DNA from 4 places in the Colwellia sp. SU-HH01217 genome. Region 3 is predicted to be linked to each of the others. Evidence: predicted binding sites of a transcription regulator. Region 3 holds the regulator's gene; each other region holds the start of a gene.

Region 1 (3,219 bases), on a different contig from region 3:
TGTCGCTAGCAATTGAGCTGAAAATTATAACTCAGCAGCTTGGCGTAAATCGTCTGCTTTATCGGTTTTTTCCCAACTAAAGGCAGTAAAGGTGTCATCACCTACCGTCATCTCAAAAGGTTCGCGACCAAAATGACCGTAAGCAGCTGTTTGCTGGTACATAGGATGCAACAAATCGAGCATTTTAGTGATGCCATACGGGCGTAAATCAAAGTGTTCACGCACAAGCGCAACGAGTTTCTCTTGTGATATTTTTCCTGTGCCAAAGGTATCAATTGATATTGACGTTGGTTCAGCTACGCCAATAGCATAAGAAATTTGAATTTCACAACGATCTGCTAAACCAGCAGCAACGATATTTTTTGCTACATAACGACCAGCATAAGCTGCACTTCGATCAACTTTTGATGGATCTTTACCTGAAAAAGCACCACCACCATGACGAGCCATACCGCCATAAGTGTCAACGATGATTTTACGTCCAGTTAATCCACAATCGCCAACTGGGCCACCAATAACAAATCGACCGGTTGGATTAATGTGGTATTTAGTGTCAGGTGTTAGTAACTCTTCTGGAAGCACATGCTTGATAATGTTTTCCATCACCGCTTCAACCAGATCTTCTTGTTTAATCTCTGGGTTGTGTTGAGTTGACAATACTACCGTGTCTATCGCTACGGGTTTGTTATCTTCATAAATAAAAGTAACCTGTGATTTAGCATCTGGTCGTAACCAAGGTAAAATGCCTGATTTACGCGCCTCTGCTTGGCGTTCAACTAAGCGATGCGAGTAATAAAGTGGTGCTGGCATTAAGGTTTCAGTTTCGTTTGTAGCATAACCAAACATTAATCCTTGATCACCCGCGCCTTGATCTTCAGGTTTTACTCGATCAACACCTTGAGCAATTTCTGGTGATTGTTGACCGATTAAATTCATGATGCCACAAGTTTCACCATCAAAACCTACATCTGAAGAGGTGTAACCAATGTTGCTAATAACATCACGTGTTAATTTTTCTAAGTCTACCCAAGCGGTTGTTGATACTTCGCCTGAGATAATCGCTACCCCTGTTTTTACCATAGTCTCACATGCCACACGTGCATGTTTGTCTTTGGCGATAATCGCATCAAGTACTGCATCTGAAATTTGATCAGCAATTTTATCAGGATGGCCTTCAGAAACTGACTCAGAAGTAAAAAAATGTGTAGACATAAAACCTCTATTTTATTTAATAACAATCACTTAGCTATCGATTGAGTCTTTTTGAGTAACATTTCATCGATAGGTAGAAATAAAAACTATAATGAATTCTACCTTGCTAAATAAAAATTTCCTAGTTTTATTTACGCCTAGATGGCTAAACGTCTTAATTGAAAATGGAATTTATGATTAAAATTAAATCGACAAGCGTAATTGTTTTTTGAAGTTAATCGTGTAATTGTTAATAATATCAATAAGCTATTTTCATTAACACTTGGTCATTAATACTTGGTGTAAAAAAGTAATACAGAATTATAGGAATTCTCATGCTCAACACTAAAAGTTCACTGGTCAGCTTTTTATTGTTCAGTTCGTTAAGCTTTTCAAGCCAAGCGATTGAGGTATTTAATAATGATAAGACCCGTTTTGATATTGAAGGCAATGTATCGGTATTCTTCGTTAAAAATAAGGAGTTTAGTGAAATTAATGATGGGTTTTCAAGGTATCTTTTTAATACTTCTCATCAAATGACTGAAGGGTGGAAAGCGTTAGCGAAACTGGAATGGGGCGTGCAAGTGTCTAATACCGATAATCATGTGGTTGTTAATCACAATGGATTAACAAGTACGGGGGTTGCTGAAGACGCGATTTGGCTGCGTCAAGGTTATGTCGGAGTTGAACACAAAAAATACGGCAGTGTAACTTTAGGTAAGCAGTGGGGAGTTACATATAATGTGACAGGTGTTACTGATGTATTTGATGTTTTTGGTGCAGAAGCTGCGGGCGTATATAATTTTGGCACAGATGGTGGTTTATCTGGAACAGGTAGAGCAGAACAAGCTATGCAATACAACTGGCAATTCAATAATCTATCAATAGGATTGCAATACCAAGCGACGGAAGAAATTATTGATCTTGATAATATAATCGCTGAACAAGAACAAAGCATTGTTAACTTTTCTGACGCGTTTGGCCTTTCCATACTATATAAAGCGCCGTACCAATTAGGGTTTGGCTTTGGTTACAATCAAGCTCAAATTAGCTTATCGAAACCATCAATAGTGGCTGTTTCAAATCTTGACGATATTTTAATTACTGGACACATTACTTATAGCCATTTACGGGCTAAAGGCTTTCAAGTTGCTCTGGTTTATTCAGCTATGCAAAACCATGAAATTAATGATCTCGGTAAAGTAATGAATAAGTCGACAGGAATTGAAATGCATAGCTCTTATCGATTTGATAATAATATTTCTCTAGTGTTGGGATTTAATTATTTAAAAGATAATTCAACTGCAGATTTTGGTTCTAACGGTTTATTTAATAAGAAATATATTATTGTAGGTGCTAAATACCATTGGATTGAAGAGTTTCATTTATACAGTGAATTTAAAATAGACGATTCAAAATCGGCAAATCCTAACAAAGAAATTGCCGAAAACGCATTTGCCATAGGTATGGCTTACGAGTTTTAAAATTCGTATTATATTTTTAAGGGATTTCATATTTTACTCTTGTAACGGTAAAAGAGTTAATGGGCTTTGCCATAATGAGTTGAACAGCTTTTCCTGTTGAGCATTAGCGTTCGAGCTTAAAAAGGTATGAGTACTTGGTTCAATACTTGAATTTAATAAGCCTTGTTCATTTAATTTGCGGGTCAGTTGTAAGGAAACGGGAATAGCTGATTCAACCAGTGTCATATGAGAGCCCACGATACCCTGTATTTTTTCAGTGAGAAAAGGATAGTGAGTACATCCTAACACTAAGGTATCGACATTTTTAGCGAGTAATAAAGTTAAGAATTGTTTGAGTAATATATTACACGCTTCGCTATTTATCTGATTTGCTTCAATTAACTCAACCAAGCCCGGACATGCTTGTATGTGAACTTGCGCGTCATTTTTGTGTTGGTTAATTAAACTTTTAAAGCGTTGGTTTTCAGCTGTGGCTTGGGTTACTAAAATGCCGACGTTTTTAGTTTTACTTTGCTGCGCTGCAGGTTTTATTGCTGGCTCTACG
Region 2 (3,219 bases), on a different contig from region 3:
TAAGGTTAGCATGTTATTTTTAGTATTTGCTTACCTGTTCCATACTTTAGGTGAGTTATGTTTATCACCTATTGGGTTGTCAATGGTTACCAAGTTAGCGCCACTTAAGTTTACTTCTTTACTGATGGGTATTTGGTTCTTCTTTACCGCACTTTCAAATAAACTTGCTGCGTTTATTGGTGGCTTTGTTGGTGAAGGCCAAGAAATGGTAGACAATGCGAGTAACATCTTCTTGTCTGTTGGCTTAGCAGCTTTGATTACTGGTATCATCATATTTGCTTCTGCTGGGAAACTACTTGAATGGATGCACGGCGCTGAAGGTGCTCATATTGAAGATTTAGAAGAAAAGCTTGAAGAAGAGATTTCAGTAACAGGTACGCATGAAGGTATCTCTGAAACACGCAACTAAATAGATGTTTCATTAGCTTATGTTGAAGCTGATGAATTAACACTTAAAAGCTGAAAGTACTTCTTTCAGCTTTTTTATTTTAAAACGCTAAATATGCTCACACAAAGTATACTCACTTAATGACTATAAGAAGTAAGATAAGAAAACAAGTCCGTGAACTCCGCAATGCTCTCTCTCATGAAGAGCAATGCACGGCATCAAATAATTTAAAAAAACAACTTGCCAAGCACCCTAAAGTATTATCCGCTCAGCATATTGCTGTATATCTAGCAATTGATGGAGAGCTTGACCCTTATCCATTTATTCAATGGTGCTGGCAGCATAATAAAAGAGTTTATTTACCTGTTATTCACCCATTTAGTAAAGGTAATTTGTTATTTCTAAACTACACCCCAGAAACAAAAATGGTTACAAACTTATATGGAATTATGGAACCTAAATTAGATGTTAACGCTATAAAACAAGTCGATAGCATTGAAGTATTATGCACCCCATTAGTAGCATTTGACTCAACGGGAGCTCGTTTAGGAATGGGTGGTGGGTTTTATGACAGAACCTTATCAACATGGAAGCAAAGATTTGATAAAAATAATCAAGCACTTCCCTACCCTATCGGTATTGCACACGACTGCCAATTAGTAAGATGTATTCCAACACAATTGTGGGATATTCCTTTACCTGAAATGATCACCCCAACTAAAAGCTATTAATCTAATTCACAGAGCAAGTATTTCACTGGTATAATCTCAAAAATACTGTACAAACCGTACCCACATAAAATATTTTCGATTAATATTCTTACTATAACAATTAACACATTGGCGTAATCTATGACACAAGATGAAATGAAAAAAACAGCTGCGATTAAAGCACTGGAATTTATAAAAAATGACACAATTGTTGGTGTTGGTACTGGTTCAACCGTTAATTACTTTATTGATGCCTTAGCGACTATGAAAGATAAAATAATCGGGGCTGTTTCTAGCTCTGATGAATCAACCAAACGGTTACAATCTCATGGTATTGAAGTTTTCGATCTTAATAGTGTTAATGTACTCGATGTCTATGTTGATGGCGCAGATGAAATAACAAAACATAAAGCCATGATAAAAGGAGGTGGTGCTGCGCTTACCCGTGAAAAAATTGTCGCTGCCGTTGCCAAACAGTTTATTTGTATAGCCGACGAGAGCAAACAAGTGAATGTTCTTGGCAATTTTCCTTTACCTGTGGAAGTTATTCCTATGGCAAGGAGTTATGTCGCACGCGAATTAGTAAAGTTAGGAGGTGATCCCGTATACCGCCAAGGAGTAATTACTGATAATGGCAACGTTATTCTAGATGTGCATAACCTAGAGATAATTGATCCTAAGGCGTTAGAAGTTCAAATTAACGCACTTGTTGGTGTTGTAACCAACGGTTTATTTGCTCATCGAGGTGCCGATATTTTAGTGCTAGGCAGCGAATCTGGCGTATCGGTAGTAAACTAGGCTTTCTAATGTTTGTTAAATAATAAACTGATTATAATATTCAAAGAATAATTATTCGACAATTTTGCTTAAATAAACACTTTAGAGTTTAAGCACTATATGTTATTTTAGGTCTCTAGCCATCTAAAATAATTATTATATTAGCTAGCAACCATTAAAATAACTAGTACATTCAACAGAGAAACGAGTGATATCATGAGCAGTAATTCTTTAGCAAAAGACAAAATAAAAATTTTACTCCTTGAAGGCGTTCATCCAAGTGCCCTCGCAGAGCTTAACGGTAAAGGTTATAACAACATAGAAACACTCAAGACCTCATTGAGTGAAGAAGAGTTAATCAAAAAAATAGCATCGGTACACTTTATCGGTATACGCTCGCGTACTCAGTTAAATGAAAATGTATTAAGTCATGCAAAAAAATTGGTTGCTATTGGTTGCTTCTGTATTGGAACCAATCAGGTAGATACTACTGCGGCACAAATTTTAGGGATCCCTGTTTTTAATGCACCATTTTCAAATACTCGCTCTGTTGCTGAGCTTGTATTAGGAGAAACTTTGTTATTACTACGAGGGATTCCAGAGAAGAGTGCAAAGGCACATAGAGGTGAATGGAATAAGTCAGCTACTGGCTCTGTTGAAGCTAGAGGTAAGGTACTAGGAATTATCGGCTATGGTCATATTGGTATGCAACTTGGTATTTTAGCTGAAACGTTAGGTATGCGTGTTCGCTTTTATGATATTGAAACAAAATTACCACTAGGTAATGCTAGCCAATCAAGTTCGTTAGACGCGCTACTAGCAGAATCTGACGTAGTAAGTTTACATGTTCCTGAAACTCCGCAAACACAGTATATGATTGGTACAGAGCAATTTAATGCCATGAAAACAGGTGCAATATTCATCAATGCCTCTCGTGGTACAGTGGTAGATATTGATGCCTTAGCGCAAGCACTAACTGATAAAAAAGTAGGTGGAGCTGCAATCGATGTATTTCCGGTTGAGCCTAAAGGTAATGATGAAGAGTTTGTTTCACCATTACGTAGTTTTGATAACGTTATTCTTACTCCTCATATTGGTGGTAGTACTAAAGAAGCACAGGAAAACATTGGTTTAGAGGTAGCGAGTAAACTGGCTAAATACTCAGATAATGGTTCAACTTTATCTGCCGTTAATTTTCCTGTTGTATCTCTTCCTGGCCACGTTGGGACAAGTCGTTTATTACATATTCACCACAACCAACCAGGTGTGTTAACTAAAATTAACCAAGCATTTGCTCATCATGATATTAATATTGCTGCGCAATACTTACAGACTGACGATAAA
Region 3 (3,219 bases):
CTTCAATATCTTCAATCCCTACTGATATGCGGATAAGTGATTGGGTGATACCAGCTTCTAATTGATCCGCTATTTCCATACCTGCATGTGTCATGGTAGATGGGTGGCTAATTAAACTTTCAACACCACCTAGAGATTGCGCTAAAGTAAATAATTCTAAGTGTTCAAAGAGAGCTTTAACCGCTTCAACGCCACCTTTGATCTCAAAACTCATCATAGCGCCGAAGTCACTTTGTTGGCGTTTTGCCAATTCATGTCCAGGGTGATCTTTTAAGCCAGGGTAATAAACATTTTCAATGGCTGGATGTTGATTTAAAAATTCGGCTACCGCGTTAGCATTTATTTGATGTTGTTTCATACGAATAGGCAATGTTTTTAAGCCACGAAGCGCCAAAAAGCTATCAAAAGCTGAACCAGTAATACCGATACAGTTCGCCCACCATGCCAGTTTTTCACCCAGCTCTTGTTCTTTGGTAACTAACACACCGCCAACCACATCACTGTGCCCGTTAATGTATTTTGTGGTTGAATGAAAAACAATATCAGCCCCTAATAATAAAGGTTGTTGCAGTGCAGGTGATAAAAAGGTGTTATCAACAGCAACTAACGCCCCAACTTCATGGCTTAGTTTCGCTACTTTTTCAATATCGACTAAACGAATTAATGGATTACTTGGCGTTTCTACTAAAACTAGTTTAGGTTTTTCAGCTAATGCTTTCACTAATGCTGCTTCGTCGTTTTGATCAACTACGATTAATTTAAATTGGCCGCGCTTTGCTAAGTGGGTGAACAGTCGAAAGCTACCGCCGTAGCAATCATGTGGAATGACGATTAAATCATCAGCATTCAATAACTGACAAATAAGATGAACAGCTGCCATGCCTGTACTTGTTACGATACCAAGCGCACCTTGCTCTAATTCAGCCACGGCTTTTGCAAAAGTTGACCGGGTTGGGTTACCTGTTCGAGAATAGTCAAATTGACGTTTTTCATTAAAACCTTTTAATGAATATGTGCTAGATAAGTGGATAGGTGCAACCACAGCACCATGATGTTCATCGCTGTTAATGCCAGCTCTAACGGCGGTTGTAGCAATTTTTTTAGTGGTCATTTTATTCTCCATTAAAGGTTAACATTAAATACATATACATTTAGATGTTTGGACGTCTAAAACTCTAAACGTTTTAACTTGAAGGGTCAAGAACTTTTAGACTTCTAAACTTCTACACATTCCTTATTGACTCGCGCGCAGCAACTAGTAAAATCGGATTAGAACGCAATAAGTGCGATAACAATTATAAGTGTAGAGGTAAATTTATGGCCGAGTGGAATGATGAGTACTTAAATCCATATGCCGAACATGGAAAAAAAAGTGAACAAGTAAAAAAAATTACTGTTTCAATTCCTTTGCGCGTATTAAAAGTGTTAACCGATGAACGAACAAGAAGGCAAGTTAATAACTTACGTCATGCAACTAACAGTGAATTGTTGTGTGAGGCATTTTTACATGCTTTTACTGGGCAACCTTTACCGGATGACGAAGACTTAGCGAAAGATAACGACCAAAAACTACCAGCTAGTGTTCGTAAAATATTAGAAGCTAAAGGTATTACAGACTTTAGCGCTTATGAATCTGATGACGAAGATGACGGATAAAGCTAGCAGCTAATTCCATATTCGCTATAACGTTGATTGAATAAAAAAGGGCTGAAAGTTAATACTCTCAGCCCTTTTTATATGCCACGTTTTCGTTTATTGCATATAATTTTTCGGCATGGGTAGTGCAGCAACACCCGAGTCAATAGCAGCTTGTGCTACTGCTCTCGCCACTTTAGCGCACAAACGAGGATCCATCGGTTTTGGAATAATATAATCTTTACCAAAGCTTAACGATTTATCACCACTAGCGATTAATACACTTTCAGGGACACTTTCTTTTGCTAATTCACGTATTGCGTGTACGGCCGCAACTTTCATTTCATCGTTTATAGTACGCGCTCGTACATCTAGCGCCCCTCTAAATATAAATGGGAAACATAAAACATTATTAACTTGGTTAGGATAATCACTGCGACCTGTAGCAATAATCACATCGTCACGAGCCGCTTGAGCCAACTCAGGCTTAATTTCAGGATCTGGATTTGAACAAGCAAATATAATAGGACGTTCTGCCATCATATTTACATGTTCTTCTGTTAATAAGTTAGGACCTGATACTCCAACAAACACATCTGCACCACTGATAGCGTCTTCTAACGTGCGTTTATCGGTATTGTTTGCAAATAGTGTTTTGTATTCGTTTAAGTCTGAACGACGGGTATGAACAATGCCTTTTGTATCTAGCATATAGATTTTTTCACGCTGTGCGCCACACTTAATTAATAACTCCATACAAGCGATAGCTGCTGCTCCAGCACCTAAACAAACAATATTAGCTTGGCTGATGTCTTTGCCCTGAATATCTAGCGCATTCATCATGCCTGCTGCGGTAACAATCGCAGTACCGTGTTGATCATCATGAAATACTGGGATTTTACAACGCTCAATCAACGCTTTTTCTATGGCAAAACATTCTGGCGCTTTAATATCTTCTAAGTTAATGCCACCAAAACTGTCTGCAATATTCGCTACAGTATTTACAAACTCTTCTACTGTTTTATGTTTTACTTCAATATCAAATGAGTCTATATTAGCAAAACGTTTAAATAATAATGACTTACCTTCCATTACAGGCTTAGATGCCATTGGACCAAGATTGCCTAAACCTAAAATAGCGGTACCGTTGGTAATAACAGCCACGGTATTACCCTTAGCGGTATATTTATAAACATCGTCAGGGTTAGCAGCAATTTCTCGTACAGGCTCAGCAACACCAGGACTATAAGCTAGTGATAAATCTTCACTGGTTTCTGCAGCGGTTGTCAGCGCAACACTTATTTTTCCTGGAGTGGGAGAAGCGTGGTAATCGAGTGCCTGTTGGCGAAAATCTGTCATGATGGTTTCCTAGTGCGTAATGTTTAATAAATTTGTTATGCAACCCACTTGGTGATCGTTATTTGCCACCTTGATTTTTATTTTCTGAGTTTGCTATTTATATACTATTTCATAGCGCTCAAGCAATTCAAGTCTATTTTCATATAATGAATCGCTACAAGCTATATTAAATCTAACCTTAAACTTAAAGATAATCATATAATTTAGCTAAATATTCACTATTAC
Region 4 (3,219 bases), 350 kb from region 3:
TTTTGCTCTTTCTTGGAGTTCACGGCTTAGTTTTTTTTGTAATGTCTTCCAGTTTTGGCCGTTTTCTTCAATGGCACACACTTGATTCACATTATCGATATTTAAAGGATTTATTGGCTTTTGGTGAGCAGAGTGCTTACTTACCTTTTTGCCTGATGTACTTTTATTGAGCTTATATTTACTCGATTTGGCTTTATTTTTTTCAGTAATTGACTTTGTTTTAGTAACTTTAATGGTTTTTTGTTGATTTAAGCCATTAGTGGGTGTTTGCTCACCTGCTTGCGATATTAATGGTGTAGTTAACAGTATTAACATCGACAGACTCATTATTTTTTTAGTGATGTGAGTCATCATGATTCCTATTTGATGTAAATTTTAGACAGTCATGCTTTCTTATTTCAAGTACTGCAATTCGAGGGAATAACTTAAATTTCAAGGCATAGCGTTGTTTTATAATGCAAAATTTTAGTGTTTTATAGCTGCTTAAAATTTGCACGTAAGAATGGTATTATAAATATTATCTATTGTATACACTTGTGGTGGTGTTAAATGTTTTTCAGTAATGATTGCTAAGAAAGGCGGAGTAAAAGGAAGGTATAAATTTAATGAATTAATCAGCGATAGCAATGTCTATCGCTGATTCAGGTTTTCTATAGCTAATTTTGTCGTTATTTAACTAATTTAGCAGCAAGCAATAATAATTGCTCATCTAAACGGACTTTATAGTTAGCATTTACATAGCTAAATTGCACTAAGCCTTTATCGTCAATCACATAAACAGCAGGTGCTGGCAATACTAATCGTTTTTCACCGGCTTGATTTTTTTGTAATGGGTTTGTCAGTTTCATCTTTTCTAGATATCGATCGGTGACTTTTTGTGAAGAGAAAAAAGCTAAACCAAATGCTTGGCTAACAGCAGAGTTATAATCTGAAAGTAACTGGTAAGGTAGTTTTTTATCTTTAATGCTAGCGTTTAAATCGTCAACAGAATCAGTAGAAATGCCAATAAGTTGAAATCCTAACTGGCTTAATTCGCCTTCAATCGCTTTTAGTTGTCCCATTTGTGTATTACAAAATGGACACCATCCACCACGGTAGAAAAAGAGGATTGTTTTTTTGTTATCCATTACTGAGAGTAAATCAACTTGTTCATTGTTAGCTGTTGTTGTGAGTACCGATGGCACTTGCTGACCATTAAGCAATGGCGTTACCTGATCGGCTGTTTCAGCTATTTGTTTAGCTTGTATTGTTAAAGACAGAAGTAAAGCTAAGGTAAAAGTAATTATCCGCATAAAATTTCCTAAGTTGTAAAATTGCATTTCGCTTATAAGACCGCAATTAAGGGATTTATATTCATTTATATTCAATTGTATAGTCAATAGCGAAAAATAATTAGAAGTGAGGTAAATATTTACTTCAACTTACTAGCAAAAGTTTGCTTAAACTTTTTTAATTTAGGTGATACAACCGCTTGGCAATATGGATTTTCAGGGTTTTGATTAAAGTAATCTTGATGAGAGCTTTCTCCTGAATAAAATTGGCTTTGCGCTTTGACTTCAGTAACAACAGGGTCTGGCCAAATTTCATCTTGGTTAATTTCGTCAATTATTGCTAAGGCTTGCTCATGTTGGCTTTCATTATGAAAAAATATTGCTGAACGATATTGGGTACCAACATCATTGCCTTGACGGTTAAGTTGCGTAGGATTGTGTAAGGAGAAAAATATTTCAAAAATCTCACGTGTATTAATGAGTGATTGATCATAAGTGAGTTGCACAACTTCAGCGTGTCCTGTCGTACCAGTACAAACTTCTTCATAAGTTGGCTCGTCAGTGCCCCCTCCCATATAACCTGAAACGGCACTAGTGATGCCTTTAACACTATTAAAAGCACTTTCAATGCACCAAAAGCAACCGCCAGCGAGGGTAATTTTTTGAATATTTGTTGTCATTGTTTAATGTCCAATGTTATTTAAGAGTGATAATAAGCGCACAATAAATTATAGACGTTTAGATGTCTATATGTTTTTTTGATTTTCATCAAAATTTTATCTGATACGACTAAATTTATGTCAGCAATACTATTAAAGTAGAGATATTCAAAATAAGATAGTTGAAATAAGATAGCTATTAGCATTATTACTTAAAAGTGAAGCCTTCATGCAACTGTTGTTAAAAAGAGTCAATCAAGTTTACTTAGTACTTATTCTTCGCAGCGTGGCTATTGCCATACAGTTAATCTTGATTTTGTTTGTTAATTTAATATTGGCTTATCAACTGCCGTGGACACCACTTTTTTCAATTATTATTGTTGAATTACTGTTTACTATAGCGAGCTACTTCTATTATCGTCGATCTGGCTTTTTAGTGAAAAACGTTGCCAGCCAAGTCTCAACTCATAACGAAAGAGTTGCGCCAGATAAAATTGCACTACTTTTGCAAATATGTGCTGATATTTTATTTCTTTCCTTGTTACTTTATTTTAGTGGTGGTGCCACCAATGCTTTTGTTTCGCTGTTATTAATTCCTATTGCGATTGCTGCAGTTACTTTAACCCCCGTATTTTTAGCGCTTGTTGCTGGCTTAGCTATTGCCGCTTACTCTGTTTTGTTATGGCTCATGCCAATGAGCGTAATGCATGGCAATATGGAAGGGCACTTTATTGGTATGTGGATTAATTTTTTGTTTTCTACCAGTGTAGTGGCCTTTGTAGTGGGTAAAATGGCGCGCACGATTAATCAACGGGAATTGGCTATCGCCTCTTACCGTGAAAACTTATTAAAACAAGAGCAAGTCATCGCGATTGGCGTGGCATCTGCTCAGGTTACTCATCAATTAGCAACGCCTATTGCGACAGTTCAATTATTGGCAGATGAGTTATCAGAAGATTTTCCTACTAATGCAGCGATAATCGATATGCAATCAGAACTAAAACGCTGTAAAGAAAGTTTGCAATCGTTTCGACAAATGACCTTTAACATTAAGGAACAAGTCATTGAGCAGGTTTCTTGTTCAACCGTTATGCAAGAAATAAGTGATCATATGGCGCTCAATTACCCTGATATAACGCTAAATACCATAATTAAAAACAATGAAAACAATCTAATTACCATTGACGACGCTCAGGTGTTAGCTGATGCATCTTTGTTGCCAGCGATATTAAATTTGTTGAATAATGCTGTTAGGGCTACAAAAGCAAATGCTAGTATGACTATTGAAT

Evidence for each region. Region 3 encodes MetJ, which represses methionine synthesis genes. Its sites were predicted from a motif close to TAGACGTCTAGACGTCTA; they were not measured.
Region 1: the regulator MetJ is predicted to act here: its motif matches at 1,351-1,368, upstream of metK (methionine adenosyltransferase).
Region 2: the regulator MetJ is predicted to act here: its motif matches at 2,005-2,022, upstream of serA (phosphoglycerate dehydrogenase).
Region 4: the regulator MetJ is predicted to act here: its motif matches at 2,003-2,020, upstream of msrA (peptide-methionine (S)-S-oxide reductase MsrA).

What each region holds. Positions count from the first base shown of each region.
Region 1 covers NZ_BAAJLX010000006.1:36,824-40,042, forward strand. The annotation lists gene metK (methionine adenosyltransferase) at 25-1,212, opposite strand; gene AC27G3_RS09390 (porin) at 1,527-2,675, shown strand; gene murI (glutamate racemase) at 2,709-3,219, opposite strand, start outside.
Region 2 covers NZ_BAAJLX010000002.1:89,242-92,460, forward strand. The annotation lists gene AC27G3_RS03495 (peptide MFS transporter) at 1-409, shown strand, start outside; gene AC27G3_RS03500 (5-formyltetrahydrofolate cyclo-ligase) at 529-1,119, shown strand; gene rpiA (ribose-5-phosphate isomerase RpiA) at 1,240-1,896, shown strand; gene serA (phosphoglycerate dehydrogenase) at 2,092-3,219, shown strand, end outside.
Region 3 covers NZ_BAAJLX010000001.1:588,925-592,143, forward strand. The annotation lists gene metB (cystathionine gamma-synthase) at 1-1,111, opposite strand, end outside; gene metJ (met regulon transcriptional regulator MetJ) at 1,318-1,656, shown strand; gene AC27G3_RS02530 (malic enzyme-like NAD(P)-binding protein) at 1,753-2,994, opposite strand.
Region 4 covers NZ_BAAJLX010000001.1:239,078-242,296, reverse strand. The annotation lists gene AC27G3_RS00985 (PKD domain-containing protein) at 1-354, opposite strand, end outside; gene AC27G3_RS00980 (peroxiredoxin-like family protein) at 669-1,292, opposite strand; gene msrA (peptide-methionine (S)-S-oxide reductase MsrA) at 1,412-1,951, opposite strand; gene AC27G3_RS00970 (sensor histidine kinase) at 2,160-3,219, shown strand, end outside.